DNA from 2 places in the Bacillus sp. GW823-FHT06B01 genome. Region 2 is predicted to be linked to the other one. Evidence: riboswitches for the same ligand, from Rfam matches in the RefSeq annotation. Region 2 holds a riboswitch; the other holds the start of a gene.

Region 1 (8,170 bases), 230 kb from region 2:
ATTTAGCAGAAATTTTGTCAGCACTTGCACCGAACATGTCTCCCCAGTTACGATTGCCGCTTGCAGATACGCCTTTTAATTTTTCATTATTGCGCTCTAAAAATTCTAAAACACGTTCTGGTACATTGCCAAAACCTGTTGTATACGTAATTAAAACAAAGTCTTCATCTATTACTAGATCTTCACCAATTTGAACGGCCGGCATATTTAATTTGTGAATGAAACGTTTCACGTTTCCTGTCATAGAATCATATGCAACTATCATTTCCGACCCTCCCTCTCCAATCTATACTCTCTGTATGTTGTTTCTTGATTTCTCTATATATTGTATTACGTTTCAAAATAAGACACAAGATATATGTATAAATTCTTTCTTTTTTTAAATTTTACTTTTCGACAAGACAGTCGATTTTTTTCAATACAATGACTATGAAACAACATTCTAAAACTCATGTCAATAAAGTGCTTTTCAAAAAAGTTGTCAACGAATTTAACCTTATTTTTAAAAAAGTTACCAATATATTTTGTCATAAAACGGCAAATGCTGGAGGAATATATTTCTCCAGCATCACGCAAAAAAGAACAGACATGAAACGATAATCTGTTCTAAAAAACGATTACATTTATCAGTTTTACTTTATTAAATATTATACATATACTTTCGGTTCGCGTTACATACTAAAAGATAACTATTATAGAAAAAGATTATTATTATGGAAATTCAACTTATTTATGAAAAGATTATTCTGAGTGCTCAATGCGCAAAATATCTTTTACAAATATATGATGTGGATTTTCATCTTTATCAATCATTGTACATACAGGAGCTTCTTCATCAAAGTACACAATCATTCCTTCTACATACTGAAATGTATGTTGAACTTGTACGGTTACTTTAATTTCTATAGCCTCTTCATATGCTCTTTTTATTTTCTGAAGCATTTTTGCCGAACACTTTCGTTTCTCTGGATACATGACCATCCCCATAAACCTATTGCCAGCTCTATCTTTCCACATATAATCCCAATGCGGTAATATGCCTTGTTTAAAATCGCCCATAATTCTCCTCCCTATATTCTTCTAGTTACGAACGTGGCGTTTCTGAATATGTATAAATTACTTGTCCGCCGCGCTGTGCGTTCCCAATAATATGTTTAAAATCTTCTCGACTTACTACAACTTCTCTGAACGTATAAAATACATCTTTCGTAACAACATACTCCTTTATTTCACCATTTTTCAGCTGATCCAAAATTGCATTTGCTAATTCTTTATCCATGTATTTCACCTCTATGCAATATTTTATTTTATCGTATATTCTATAGGTCAACAACTGTAAAATTATCCAGGTGCTATACCTTCATTTCATTTTCATTATTTTTCAAAAAAGATCTCTTTAGTATATGTCCACTAAATATCATATACTAACATAGCTACTTCTCTATATCAATCATTTCAGCATTCAATTATGCAAAGTTCCATACCACTATGCTACAATATATAAATAGAATTAGGAGGGATACTATGATTCGGAAAGCAAAAAAGACAGATGCGAAGGCAATTGCACCTTTATTATATAACGCTCTGCACGAAATTGCTGAAAAAATCACAGGCAGCACAGTTGAGACAGAAGTATTACTAGGACTTGAAACATGGTTCTCAAAAGAGAGAAATCGACTGAGCTATGAAAACTGTTTTGTATATGTACAAGACGGGGTTGCAGTTGGGGTTATTGTCGCTTATCACGGTAGTGAAGCAACAAGTCTTGATGCACCAATTGTACATTACTTAAGAGAATTACATAAAGATGAATCAATTACATTAGAAAAAGAAGCTGAACTTGATGAATATTACATTGATACATTATCAGTTTCAAGTGCATATGGCGGAAAAGGAATCGGTTCTCAATTAATTGAAGCTGCTGAAATCCATGCAACTGAAAAGGAGCATGAAAAAATCGCATTACTTGTTAATTTAGAAAACAAACGTGCCTATTCACTATATGAAAAACTAGGTTATAAAAAAGATCAAATCGTTATGCTTGTAGGCGAACCTTATGCACACCTCGTAAAAACATTAAACATCAAAATTTCTATATCTTAAAAAGAAAGCACACGATTTATATATAAATCGTGTGCTTTTATGTTAATTTTGTATTTAATATATTTCCATCCATCGCTTCGTGGAATGTATAGGTTGTACATCCCCATGGCTTCCTATGTAAAATAGGAGAACCAGACCATCCCATCGCTCTCAGCTCCGCACCAACCATTGCATTAATGTAATTATGACCTACAAGAGCAATACTTCCATGTACGAGAGCATAACGGTGTAATAAGTAAGCCGCTTGCCTTGCCCTCTCTCTTACTTCCTTATAAGACTCAACACCTTTATGGTAACCAAGTATCCATAATGTTCGCCCGATAAACATCCATACGTTAGGTTTACATTTCAACCATGTTGGAGCATAAAAATTCGTCGGAATTTCAGCTTCCCTAAAAAGAGAATTTTGCATAAAAGATAAAGAATTCATTAATTCAGCTGCTGACTGTATAGCACACCTTTGATCACTCGTTACAATCAACTTTGCTGCTTCAACCGCTTCCATTGTTTCCATTGGTATAGGTGCTTTTTCTGTTATAGTATGTAAGTCATATCCTTTCATCCATTCGTGAAAGGATGTAACCGTCATTGGTTCTATAGTACGATCTAAGCGGCCATGACGAATAAAAGAAATCTTCATTCTTTCCACTCTCCATTCATCACTTACGAACTCTATTATGTACTATTTTTAAATATCATACCACGCAAAAAAAGAAAGTTATACACCTTTACATATCCCAACCACTCTCATGTGTGACCCCAGCATGTATACCATCCATCCCATCAAAATATGTAGTCGTTTCATGATGACGAATCTTTTTTAAATTTATATAAGAAAATACAAATAAAGTTAATGCTATAACACTCCCCACAAATTCAAACATCATTTTACCGCCTCTAATTTCTCCCACTTTAGTAGGTTATTGTATTTTTTCATTATACCCCTATATAAAGATGCACGCATTTAAACCGTTCTTTTTTTCTAATAACTTGGAGTTCTTGCATATTTTCTTACAAAATGTGAATATTTTTCGAATTTTTACTTTGGAAACATTTACAAACTAGACAATATGGTTCAAAATAAGAGGAAATAAAAAAAAACCAAAATTATTCTTTTTTTGGAAAACTGTAACAAGGAGAGTTGCTTATGCAGATCGCAGAAACTGGAGATATCATTGAATTTAAAGGTGGAATGCAAGGCCGTGTTCAAAAAGTAAATCAAAACTCCGTTATTGTAGATATAACAATTATGGAAAATTTTAGAGAACTAGATATGGAACCTCTTACAGTTGTAAGTCATAAAAACTATACTGTCATTAATCAAAATGCATAATATAATAGAAAGAAAGGATCTGTATGTTATACAGATCCTTTCTTTCTATTATATATTAACGATTATCAATTGTTTCTGGATATAGATCATGGTTCATCATACGGTAGTCTGCCATTTGTTCATACTTCGTGCCTGGGCGACCGTAGTTGCAGTAAGGATCAATTGAAATCCCTCCACGTGGTGTGAATTTCCCCCATACCTCAATGTAACGCGGATCCATTAATTTAATTAAATCATTCATAATAACGTTCATGCAATCTTCGTGGAAGTCACCATGATTGCGGAAACTAAATAAATATAGCTTTAAAGATTTACTCTCTACCATTCTTTGTTCTGGAATGTAGCTAATATAAATTGTTGCAAAATCTGGTTGACCTGTTTTCGGACATAAGCTTGTAAATTCAGGGCAATTAAATTTTACAAAATAATCACGGTTTGGATGATTGTTATCAAATACCTCTAAAATTTCTGGGCTATATTCAAATAAATATTTTGTATTTTGATTTCCTAATAAAGTTACATCTTTTAAATCTTCATCTAATCTTCCTGCCATTTTAAACATCCCTTCTCATTATACTCCGCGTTTATTTCCCCATACTAACGCATGAAGCTGTGGCAATACTTTTGCATTATTCATTTCTTTACAGTTAACCGCTTTTTCAATAAGCCACTCGTATTTATCTAATAATTTTTTAATCAACATCGTATCATCCACAGTTTTTGTATCATCATTCCCTACTTGTAAGAAGAATGGAACATCTGGATAACGTTCGTGCATCTTAACTGCATACTCAAAGTCATAATCGTCAAATACTACTACCTTTAAACTAATATCTTTTCCTGCTAGTTTCTGAATAACAGCATCTAACTTCTGAAAATCAGTATTCATCGTCGAACTTGGTGGTTTTGGAGAAATCGTTATCTCATCAATTTGAAGTAACCAATCTTGCCATTTACTCCCTTGCGTTTCGATTGCCGTCCGCATTCCATTCTCTTTTAATATAGAAAGAAGAAACTCAATATTTTTCAACAATGCTGGATTTCCACCTGAAATCGTAACATGAGAAAAATTTTCGCCACCAATTTCTACAAGCTCGTTCCAAACGTCCTCTGCTGTCATCTGTCTAATTTGTTCCTTAGCCGATCCATCCCACGTAAAAGCAGAATCACACCATGCGCAACTATAATCACAGCCAGCTGTACGGATAAACATCGTCTTTTGTCCCACAACCATTCCTTCACCTTGAATGGTCGGACCAAATATTTCTAAGACAGGGATTTTACTCATCGAGCATCCACTCCCGTCTTACTTCCGCATAACTAGTTGGCGTCTCAAAAAGACGAACAAATTCAACACGAGCTCCTTTATATTCGTTCGCACGATTATCTTTTAGTAATGCTTCTGCCATCTTTTCATAAATCCAAACGACCATGTTTTCAGCAGTCGTATTCATTGCTGGTAACGTTTCGTTTAAATAACGATGGTCTAAATAAATTTCTATTTCATTCTTCCAAATTTCTTTTATATCTCCAAAGTCAATCGCAAGACCTATTTCATTTACATATCCACTAATCCCAAATACAACTTTATATGTGTGACCATGTAAGTTTTTACATTTCCCCTCATAACAGTGTAAATGGTGTGCTGCATCAAATGTAAATTCCTTGCTGACCATTACTCTTTTATTATGATATTTGAGCTGTTTACGCTGAATATCCTTGTCCATTTTTTGCAAATTTTCTACGATGCGAAATCCAAAGAAATTATCCATTAGTTATTTGCTCCTTCGCGTTCTTGTAGGTACGTATCTAATCCTGCTTTACGAAGCTGACATGCTGGACATTCACCGCAACCATCACCAATGATTCCGTTATAACATGTTAATGTTTTTTCTCGAACAAACTCGAATGCTCCAAGTTCATCTGATAATTTCCATGTTTCCGCTTTATCAATCCACATAAGTGGTGTATGAATTACGAACGGATAATCCATGGATAAATTTAAAGTAACGTTTAACGATTTCACAAACACGTCACGGCAATCTGGATAACCACTGAAATCAGTTTCACATACACCCGTTACAATATGACGTGCTCCAACTTGTTTTGCTAATACAGCAGCAAATGATAGGAATAGTAAATTTCGTCCATCTACAAACGTCGATGGCAATTCACCTTCTTCATGTGTAATCTCCATATCCGTTCTCGTTAACGCATTTGGAGCAAGTTGATTTAATAGACTCATATCTAGCACCGTATGTTTAATTCCTAGCTCTTTCGCAATTTCCGCTGCACAATCAATTTCTAGTTTATGACGTTGATTGTAATTAAACGTTACAGCTTCTACTTCTGCAAACTGCTCTATTGCCCAAAATAAGCATGTCGTACTATCTTGTCCTCCACTAAAAACAACAACTGCCTTTTCTTTTTTCATTTCACTCATTCTCCTTCTCTACTACGAATAAGAAGAAAGAACGTTCTTGAACTGTCACAATAAAAAAACAAAACAATACCTAAAGATATTGTTGTTTCCATAGTTTTTTATAGAGGGAGTTCGCGAACCTCTCCCGTGCAATGCACGGAATTCCTTCTTTCATTGACAAAGCTTATTGTAACATATTGTATACTACCAGAAAAAATTTCTGATTTTTCCGCTATTTTTCATTTCATTTCTTTCATTTTATAGTATGATGAATTTAATGTGAGAAGAGAGGAGGCACCCCACTGAAACCCTTTATTATTTATCTCTTTCTAAATATATTATTCATCCTTGTTACAATGCTCGTATACCATTTATTTTGGAATCAAAAAGGGAAACGTTCTCCTAAATTAAATTCAGCTATATTTATTGCATTATGTTGCCTCGCTACCATACTATGTATTACTTTCGGAGCAAAAACAAATTATGGATTTCAATTTGATATGCGCCATATCGTATTAATTGTCGGTACATTAACAGGGGGCCCTATTGCTGGTGCTTCCATCTTAACTGTATTAAACATATACCGCTTCTTATTAGGGGGAATAGGTGTTTTTCCATCCCTTATCGCCTCGGTTCTACTGTTTATTGTTCTACTATTAACATACAAACTATTTAACCGAAGTTCTAATCGAATAAAAATAGCACTCGCTATCTTTTACAGTCTCATATTTGGCTTGGGCTGGGTACCTTCTTTCCTCTCAGAGGTTACAAATAGCGCCGATTACATACCCCATATTATCGTGTACGAAATATGTACAATAATTGGAACAATCCTTATTTTATATTTGCTACACATACTACAAATGCAAGTTCGTCTTCAAAACGAACTTATGAATGCCGAAAAATTCCATTTAATTGGAGAAATGGCAGCGTCCATCTCTCATGAGATTCGCAATCCATTAACTTCAACAAAAGGATTTTTACAACTCTTGCAGTCAAATACATGCACTGAGCAAGAGCGAAAATTATATATCGACATAGCCATCAACGGAATCGAACAAGCAAATCATGTTCTTACAGATTATTTAACCTTTGCAAAACCAAGTATTGAAAAAGAACAAAGATTACAGTTAGAAGAAGAACTACTACATGCATTATCGTTAATTACACCACTTGCTAATTTAGCAAATGTGCGTACACATTATATAAAGCAAAGCTCTTCTTTTTTTATCGCGGGAGAAAAACAAAAACTAAATCAATGCTTGTTAAATATTTTAAAAAACTGCATTGAGGCCATGCCAAAAGGCGGTGATCTTTATTTCACATTAGTTCCTGATCATAAGCATATTCAGTTGTATATAAAAGATACAGGAATCGGTATGGATACTGAACAAGTGAAACGTCTTGGCTCTCCTTTCTACTCAACGAAAGAAAAAGGAACTGGACTTGGAATGATGGTCGTGTTCAGTGTTGTTCAAGCTATGAACGGAAAAATCGATATTATAAGCGAAAAAGGTACAGGTACAACCTTCTTATTAACTTTTCCACTCATACAAAAAACGTGATGAAATAATCATCACGTTTTTTCTGTTCCTTCAACTAATTCAGCAAAGGCTTTCACTTTACCATGTGGTTTTTGATTTTCTTTACGTGCTTTCCACGCGCGCTCTTCTTCTTTCTTTTTCTTGGACATACTTTTCAACTCCTTCTGTTCTTTCTCCATGTAGTATTCCAAAATAAGAAAGAAAACTATGCACGTATCAAAAAAGAAGTGGTCTCCCACTTCCTTCTGATTATCGTTGCAAAATTGCGTGTTTCGCCTCTTTTAACTGCGTAAGATGTCTTTGTTCATGCAAATCAAGAAATTGAACCCACTGATACAAATTCAACTCATTAAAAATAGGATGCTTTAATCCATTTTCAAATAAATCTTTTTCATCTACCACACTATGAAGCGCGTGTAATAGTTCTTGTCGTGAATGTTCTAGTAATTGAATTCCTTGCTGTTTTTTCATTAACGTTTCTGTTGGTTCCATTTGCTGAGGAGCTTCTCGTTTATGTGTGCGATCAAGCGTAAGTTGGAGGTCTTTAAATGGAGTCGTGTTTCTTTCATTTTTTTGTAAAGCATATACAAGGGCAGATGTAACTGATTGTTCAACTAAATGCAAGTGATGCAAAATTTGAATAATACTCCATTTATCACGGCGTGGCTTTACATTCACTTCTGTATCATTTAACATTTCAATTTCTGATAATAGCGTGCTTCGAGTAGACTGTAATGAGTTCACCAAACTTTCTAAACTCACATCCAT
Region 2 (8,170 bases):
AATATCTGCAAAATTTTTATCTACTGCTTTCGTCATTGTTACAGTAGCATTATTCACTTGAGTGGAGACAATATTTGTCGTATCAGTCCCGCTTACTGCTGGCTGATTTGGTACAGGAATGTATTGATATGTTGTTGTGCCACTATTTAATATTGGATTTGTTTGGGGAATAGAAGGAACGAATACTTGAAATAAAACAGTAGTCGTAGAATTAGCAGCAATAGTTCCAATGGATATACCATTAGCGGGATTCGCTCCAGCTTGAATAACTCCGTTAACAGTTACACTTCCCGGAATGAAAGTAGTCCCGCTAGGAAACGGATCCGTATATATGACGTTAGTTGCAGCGATATTTCCTACATTAGCTAAGGCAATACTGTAAGTTAACGTTTCGCCAATATCGGTAAATATTTTGTTAACTGATTTTGTGCCATTAATATCTGCGAGGTTAATTTGTGTTCCTGCAGAGTTGCTTGTTGCAAGACCATTAAAAGTTGTTCCTCCGGCGATCGGTGTATATTGAAATGTAATATTAGCAGTGTTAGAGATAGGGTTTTGGCTTGGAAGAGAAACGACAGTAGCTTGAAAAGTTACTGTACGAGAAGCGTTATTATTAATGGTTCCAAGAGATATACCAGCAGCCGGATTTGCGTTTGTTTGCGGGACATTATCTATCGTTACAGTCCCAGGTATAAAGGAAGTACCGTTAGGGAGAATGTCTGTAAAAATAACGTTATTGGCAGGAAGAAGTCCAGTGTTAGGGATAGTAACTGTATAAGTGAGAACGTCTCCAATTGCAGCGACGCTTTTATTCACGCTTTTCGTTGCTTGTATATTAGGAGAATTTATGTTGATTTGTAAACCGACTGTATTCAACATATACGCGTCTCCGTTAGTTGTTAAACGGATTGCGGCGGACACTTGAGAATTTGTTAAATAAGGAGAAATATCAATAGAAGTAATGTCCCAGCCCTGTCTCCCAGCAGAGATGTTTGTGCTTGTAGAAGCACTTTGATTTCGTGTTCCAAATGTCCCAGTTGTATCTAAATTACCGGCAGCATTATTAACTTGAGAACCGAAGAAATTATTTACAGCATTATTTGGCCCGGATAATGCATTTAATGAACTGAAATTTGGTCCAAATAATGCTTGATCCCCAGTTAAATCAGCATCCCCTTCAGTAGAACTTATAAATAATCTCCCGCTTACAGGTCCTCCGGCAGGTGTTAAAAACCCTGAGACAGATACATCTGCACTACCAGTTTCTACAGAAACGCGGTTACCAGCTACGTAAATTGTTAAATTTCTTGCGGGTAAGGAACCGTTTTGATAAGCGACAATGAGCGTCCATCCAGAAGAATTGATAGCTCCGTTAGAAGCATCCAAAGGATCAACAAGTCCAGGGACAGAGCCGGTTGTATAAGAGCCAGATCCTCCAGCTTGAACGAGGGATGTTACATCTGCGGAACGTGTATAAAATCCAAATGTGACAGATCCAGAAACGAATGTTTGATTAGAAGCTGTAACGGTTGAAGGGGTAATTGAGTATGTTGACACAGGTGTTGTAAAAGAAACGGGGTTTCCTAATACACTCGTAATGTTTTGATCACGAGATAAGTAGTTGCCACCCCAAACAAGTTCTGCGTAAAGAATAGTACTACCAGCAGGGATATTTAAAAGAGCGGTAGAACTATTTTGTGTATAGTTTAATGTTGTACCAGCAGGAAAACTCGTTACTTGTAAAGCAGTATTCGTAGTTACGAATGCACCAATTGCCCCGATTGTACCAGCACGGTTTTGATTACTAATTTTACTTAAGCCTAAAGTATTACCTGTAATTGCGAGTGCGCCGTTAGTGGTGGTAGAAAATCGATTCGTAATGGGCATGTTGTCACCTCATTTATAATATAGTCTTGGTCAAAATAGGATATGTGTGTGACAAATAAAGTGAAACATGTACAAGTTGATTTAATAATAATGATTTAAATGTCTAGATAAGGGGATGAAGTATGCTTGAATTGGAAATTAAGGTGGAGCGTCTTAGGGAAGAACAAATAGGCGATATTGTAGCATTATCTTCTTATATTGGGTGGGATTATAATAAAGAAGAAATTGAGACTATTTTTGATTCAGGTATTATATACGGTGTGTGGAATAAGAGAAAGGAACTTATTGCTAGCGCGGCAATTATATTATATGGGGAGAAATTAGCGTCTATCGGAATGGTCATTGTACATCCGAAATATGAGGGGAATGGGATTGGAAAGGCGATAACGAATTCATGCATTAAGAGCGTATCGGCTCAAACTCCAATTATGCTTATTGCTACGGATGAAGGAAAGCCGTTATATGAAAAACTAGGATTTAGGGCAGTAAGCTATGTTTCTAAATACATATGTAACTCGTACAATGTGAATGATTATTGTGTAGGAAATGAAGATTATATGATGAATTATGAAGAGTGTGATTTAGAAAAAATAATAAAATTAGATGAAAATGCGTTTGGAACAAATAGAAAAGCATTTTTAACGAAAAGAATTATACAAAGTGAACAGTGCATCGTTGTAAAGGACAACAACCAAAATGTATTAGGTTACGGTTTAAGTATACAAACACCAGAAAATAAAATAATAGGTCCAGTCGTTGCGAAAAATGATGCGATGGCAATGAGAATTGTGCATGATTTAGCAAGAGAGCATCATGGTAAATTAAGAATTGATGTATCAGAAGGAAAGAAAGGTTTCATGAAAGAATTAGAGATTACTGGTTTTCAAAAGGTTAATACACCGCCAATTATGATGAGAAATAGTGATCAATTTTTGAAAAGAAATGGGGAACTATACAGTATTGCAGCGCAAATTTTTGGATAAAAAAGAATCCTTCTAAAAGAAGGATTCTTTTTTATTACTCACGATATTGGTCGTGAGTTGGTTGGAAGAGGTCTTCCTCGATATCTCTCACCATAGAAAAATGATCCACATTATAATGACCATGGAGAATTTTATTATGGTGAGAGATAATTTGTTCTGCAGTCAATACGTCAGAATCAGTTGTGGAATGACCGTTTTTAATTAATGTAACATCAAATCCTTGTACAGTAGCTGTTCTAACTGCGGTGTCGATGCAATGTTCTGTTTTACATCCACCGATAACGATATGATTAATTTTTTCTTCTTTTAAAAGTTCAAGTAGAGAAGTGCCATAGAATGCGTTTGTTGCTGCTTTATTAATAAGGATTGCAGACTGAGGTACTTGAATTTCATTATGTACTTCAAATCCTTCTCCGCTACCAGAAGCAACATCGATATCTCTTACGAAAACAATAAGGGAATTTGCATGTATTGCTTTTTGTACGGCTGTATTTAGTGTAGATAATAACTCTTTTTTGCGAAAAACTTCTTTTTCTTGTTCATTCCCATCCATTAATTCTTGCTGCGCATCGATAATTAATAGTGCCTGTTTCATCGTGTCTCCCCTTTAATATGAAATAAGTTCCACTATACATATTCATTCATATTGCAAGGAAATCCTCTATTGTCTATGCAGTAGACGATAGATTTACAAAGTTGTCAAAGAAATTTCATTCTCATAGCGTGTAAAAACATGTATGATAGGAGATGGAGAATTTTTGAGTAGGTGGGAATATCATGCAAACAGTAGAAGATTATCTTTCATTCTTACATACGAAAGGATTTAAACTATCAGAGGAAGCACAAGGGTTTATTATGTTTGGACAAGGATATACTGGTGCATCTGATGGAATTGTGAATGCAGCAATAGAAGCGACAATTAAACATCAATTACAGTTTGATGGGAGTTATTTTGTTGCGTTATTAGAACGTTTGAAAGAAGAAGAAATTACCGATAAAAAAAGCGCTAAGGCTTTTATGCGGAAGTTACAAGCGTAACTTCACGCAGCCTGCGCTTCTTTTTTTGTTTTGGAAGGTAATTCAACAAAAACCATGCCTAGGAAAATACATAGGCATCCGATAATAGCAGAAATAGAAAGTTGTTCGTTTGCAACGAGAACGCCTGTTAATGCAGCAAAAACAGGCTCCATTGCGAAAATAATTGCTACTCTCGTTGGAGACGTATGTTTTTGTGCTGATGTTTGAATAAAAAAAGCAATGGATGTCGCAAATAGGGAAGTTAGAAATAGAGCGAATAAAAAGGAAGAATTCGTCCATAGTGCTACTGAAAATAATTTTTCCCAATCTTCAAACAAAAAGGCGCAAATAGAAGAAAACATACCGACAGCTAATACTTGCGACGTGCTTAATAATAAAGGTGATATTTTCTTAGAGAAGAAGCCGTTAACAAGAATATGGGCAGCGAAAGCAACTGCACAACCGAGAACGAGTATATCTCCAATATTTAATTGAAAAGAATCACCAGCAGTTAATAAGTATAAACCTGCTGTTGCTACAGCAATGCCCATTACGATAAAAATGGTAGCTTTTTGTTTTAAAAAGATAAAAGACAAAATGGGTACCATAACGATACTAAGACCTGTTAAGAAACCAGCTTTTGAAGAAGTTGTATAAAGTAAGCCGAATGTTTGTAATACATAGCCAACGCATAAAAAAAATCCAACGATTAATCCAGCGAGACTACTCTGTTTTATATCTTGTTTTGAAGATTTTTTTGAGAAAATCATTTGAACGAATAATAAAATAATTCCAGCGAATAAAAAGCGAATACCATTAAAAGTAAATGGACCAACGAAAGACATAGCATTTTGAACGACAACAAATGTAGCTCCCCAAATAAAAGAGACAAATAATAAAGCAAGAGGAGCAACCCAATCTTTTTTCACACTCATACCCCCGTTAATTTTGTAAGATAGCTTTTCTAGCTAATTCATCAGCAACTTTATTTTGACTACTTGGAATCCACTTAATAAAAAAGAGATCGAAACTTTTTATGTACTGTAATGCTTCTTCTAATAGTGGTGCAAACATTTTATTTTTTGCGTATTCTTTTTCGACAGCTCGCTCGACAAGTTGCGAATCTGTACGAAAAGAGACAATGTTATAATTATGCTCCGTGCAATATTTTAATGCTACAAGTAAAGCGTGGTATTCTGCTTCATGATTGGACATTGTCCCAAGGGGCAATGATAATTGTACAGCTGGTTGCACCCCTTTAATAAACACTCCAGCACCAGAAGGACCAGGATTTCCTTTTGATGCACCATCAATATATACTTCAATCAAAGTGAGAAACCTCCAAATTATAAGATGATCCCCTACTTATATGTTTCTTTGAAGTAGGGGATAGAGTAACTTAGCCGATTGTAATACTATAACGACATGTAAATGTTTCATTCGCTTGTAAAGATTGAATTCCTTTTTTTTCCTTGAAATCTTTTGCTGGATTTACTTCATCAGCAATCCCGTACCAAGGTTCAATACATAAGAAAGGTGCGTTTTCGCCTGGTGTCCATACGCCGACAAATGGGAATCCGTCAAATTCTACTTTTACAAATTTATTATGTTTATGAGAACGAATAGAGATTTCATCCGTATTCATATTTTCAAAAATAAGCGCATCATTTTTGAATAAATCGTATGTAAGTGGTAATTCATTCGTATTTTCAGCGATTAATTGTTTTTTACTTGAAAGGTAAGGTCCTTCTAATACGCTTGTTTCTAAGCGTTCAGAACCATTAAATGATAAATGATAATCTGTAAATGATTCGCCCTCTAATAAGGGGAAGTTGAAACCAGGATGTGCTCCGATTGAGAAGAACATCTCTTTTGAAGTAGGGTTATTTACTTCATATGTTACATGAACGATTTGTCCGTCTAGCTCATAAGAAACGAGTAATTCGAATTCGTATGGGTATTTTTTTAATGTTTCTTCATTACTAGTTACAATATAAGTGATTTTCGTTTCACTTTGTTCTTGTACAGAGAATGTAAGATCACGAGCAAAGCCGTGCTGTGTTAAAGAATATGGTTTACCATCTACGTAGTATGTATTATCTACTAATCGGCCGACAATTGGGAATAAAATTGGTGAGCGGCGCCCCCAATAAGTAGAATCGCCTTGCCATAAGTATTCAGTGTTATCTTCTTTTAAGCGAACGCTTTGTAATTCTGCACCTTTGTCAGAAATGGAAACGATCACTTTTTCATTTTGAATTGTTGCTGTCATGAAGTGAAACCTCCTAAAACTTTCATATGTTTTATTATACGTTGTCTAAAAGAAAAAAGGTAGTTAATGATAGGAATCTATTGACGAGAGAGTGTGTATTGCGTAGAATATATTCTTGTTGCTTAAAAAACGAATAACGTGGTTCGAAACCATCCCACGTAAAAAAACTAAGGAGATTTTGTCATGAATATAAGAACATTAGTCGGTAATGGTATTTTAGCGGCATTATATATTGCTGTTTCTATGCTTATTCAGCCATTTGGCTTTACGAGTGTACAGTTTCGTATTTCAGAGATGTTTAATCATCTTGTTGTATTTAATAAGAAAGCAATTTACGGAATTGTATTAGGTGTATTTTTAACAAATCTCTTTTTCTCACCCATGATCGCTTACGATTTAGTATTTGGAGTAGGGCAATCTATTCTTGCATTAGTTGCAACGATTATTTCTATGCGATTTATTAAAGGTGTTTGGGCTCGTATGATTTTTAATACAGTTATTTTTACAATTACAATGTTTATGATTGCAATTGAACTTCATCTTGCATTTGATTTACCATTTATGTTGACTTGGTTAACATGTGCCGTCGGTGAATTTGTTGTCATGGCAATTGGTATGCCTGTAATGTACTGGATTAATAAACGAGTACAATTTGAAAGATTTATGCAATAGATGAAAGAGCTATTCCTATAGGGATAGCTCTTTTTGTATGTAATCATATTGAATATAATGCTGTGACTCTTGATACAATATAATAAAATAAAGTGAGGCTTTCATTAGCTGACTACATATAAGAAGTCTTATATAAGGGGAATCTAGTATGAAATATAAAATTCATTGGTTGTATAAAACAAAGAGCGGATTGCAGACGGAATTAACGACAGATTATATGAACATAGAAGATGTATTGCAATTTGCAGAGGATTTCGAGAAAACAGGAAGAGTGAAAGAACTATCATTTTATGATGAAATGGATGCAGAATGGTCATTAAAGGAAATGAAAAAGCTGAGTAAACAAGTGGAGGAAGAGCCCCAAGAAATCCTCGTTTATTTTGATGGCGGTTATGATGTACAGACGAAAGAAGCTGGAGTAGGTATATGTGTATACTATAAAAAAGGAAATACAAAATACCGAATTCGCCGTAACGCATATATAGAAGGTATATATGATAATAATGAAGCGGAATATGCATCATTACTATATGGCATGAATATACTCGAGGAATTCGGAATTAAGTATGAAGCAGTTACACTTCGCGGCGATTCTCAAGTTGTACTGCAGCAATTGGCTGGAGAATGGCCTTGTTATGATGAGCATTTAAATCATTACTTAGATCAAATTGAACAAAAAGCGAAGCAAATGAAATTAAAACTTGTATGTGAGCCGATATCTAGAAAACAAAATAAAGAAGCGCATCAATTAGCTACGCAAGCATTAGAAGGAACAGTCATTGATAGTCATAAAGAAATAACCGAATAGAGAGGTGCAAAGGTGGATAAAAAGCAACTCATTACAGAGGTAAATGACTTATTAGAAACGTATTGTGAAGGATGTTTCTTGCGAGAACATAATCGAAAGACAAATAGTAAGTATTACGCTCATTCATTTTGTATTAGGCAATGTACAGTTGGAGAAACATTGAAAAAGTATGGGGAACAGTTATCATGAAAAAACATCCAGAGAAAATTCTCTGGATGTTTTTTAGTGTCTTGCTTCGTTTAGTTGATGCTCGCATTTACTTAATTTCTTTTCCTCATTCATTAAAAATGGCTCATCTAAATCTGTCGCAACAGATTTCATAATTTCAAGCTGAGAGCGAGCGGCTTCTACAGCAGTAGTCGCATGCTCTAATGTATCTGGATCCATTGAAATTGTCGCTGATCCTACCATTTTTTGTGCTGTTTCTACACGGAATTTCACTTCTTCAAAATCATTTACTTCTGATCCCATTATTACTTCCTCCTTTGTATATTGCGCATTTCACATAGTTTTTGCTCTGTAAAACGGAAA

The links. A riboswitch is a leader RNA that binds a small molecule or an ion and turns the genes downstream of it on or off. The one in region 2 is predicted to bind preQ1.
Region 1: it holds a riboswitch for preQ1, as region 2 does, so the genes downstream of both, queC (7-cyano-7-deazaguanine synthase QueC) here and AC1Q8N_RS17325 (QueT transporter family protein) in region 2, are expected to answer to the same signal.

Annotation. Positions count from the first base shown of each region.
Region 1 covers NZ_JBXAHR010000003.1:564,276-572,445, reverse strand. The annotation lists gene nrdI (class Ib ribonucleoside-diphosphate reductase assembly flavoprotein NrdI) at 1-265, opposite strand, end outside; gene AC1Q8N_RS16120 (hypothetical protein) at 742-1,059, opposite strand; gene ykzS (protein YkzS) at 1,085-1,279, opposite strand; gene AC1Q8N_RS16110 (GNAT family N-acetyltransferase) at 1,525-2,103, shown strand; gene AC1Q8N_RS16105 (histidine phosphatase family protein) at 2,141-2,743, opposite strand; gene AC1Q8N_RS16100 (hypothetical protein) at 2,832-2,987, opposite strand; gene AC1Q8N_RS16095 (YkvS family protein) at 3,251-3,436, shown strand; gene queF (preQ(1) synthase) at 3,492-3,989, opposite strand; gene queE (7-carboxy-7-deazaguanine synthase QueE) at 4,008-4,724, opposite strand; gene queD (6-carboxytetrahydropterin synthase QueD) at 4,717-5,208, opposite strand; gene queC (7-cyano-7-deazaguanine synthase QueC) at 5,208-5,870, opposite strand; PreQ1 riboswitch class I at 5,964-6,007, opposite strand; gene AC1Q8N_RS16070 (ATP-binding protein) at 6,215-7,423, shown strand; gene AC1Q8N_RS16065 (DUF6254 family protein) at 7,435-7,551, opposite strand; gene AC1Q8N_RS16060 (DinB family protein) at 7,652-8,170, opposite strand, start outside.
Region 2 covers NZ_JBXAHR010000003.1:790,258-798,427, forward strand. The annotation lists gene AC1Q8N_RS17290 (DUF7507 domain-containing protein) at 1-1,887, opposite strand, end outside; gene AC1Q8N_RS17295 (GNAT family N-acetyltransferase) at 2,010-2,870, shown strand; gene AC1Q8N_RS17300 (cysteine hydrolase family protein) at 2,905-3,465, opposite strand; gene AC1Q8N_RS17305 (DUF6123 family protein) at 3,648-3,908, shown strand; gene AC1Q8N_RS17310 (DMT family transporter) at 3,911-4,816, opposite strand; gene AC1Q8N_RS17315 (reverse transcriptase-like protein) at 4,830-5,216, opposite strand; gene AC1Q8N_RS17320 (aldose 1-epimerase family protein) at 5,287-6,159, opposite strand; PreQ1 riboswitch class I at 6,292-6,336, shown strand; gene AC1Q8N_RS17325 (QueT transporter family protein) at 6,343-6,831, shown strand; gene AC1Q8N_RS17330 (ribonuclease H family protein) at 6,980-7,639, shown strand; gene AC1Q8N_RS17335 (zinc-finger domain-containing protein) at 7,652-7,828, shown strand; gene AC1Q8N_RS17340 (DUF2564 family protein) at 7,862-8,110, opposite strand.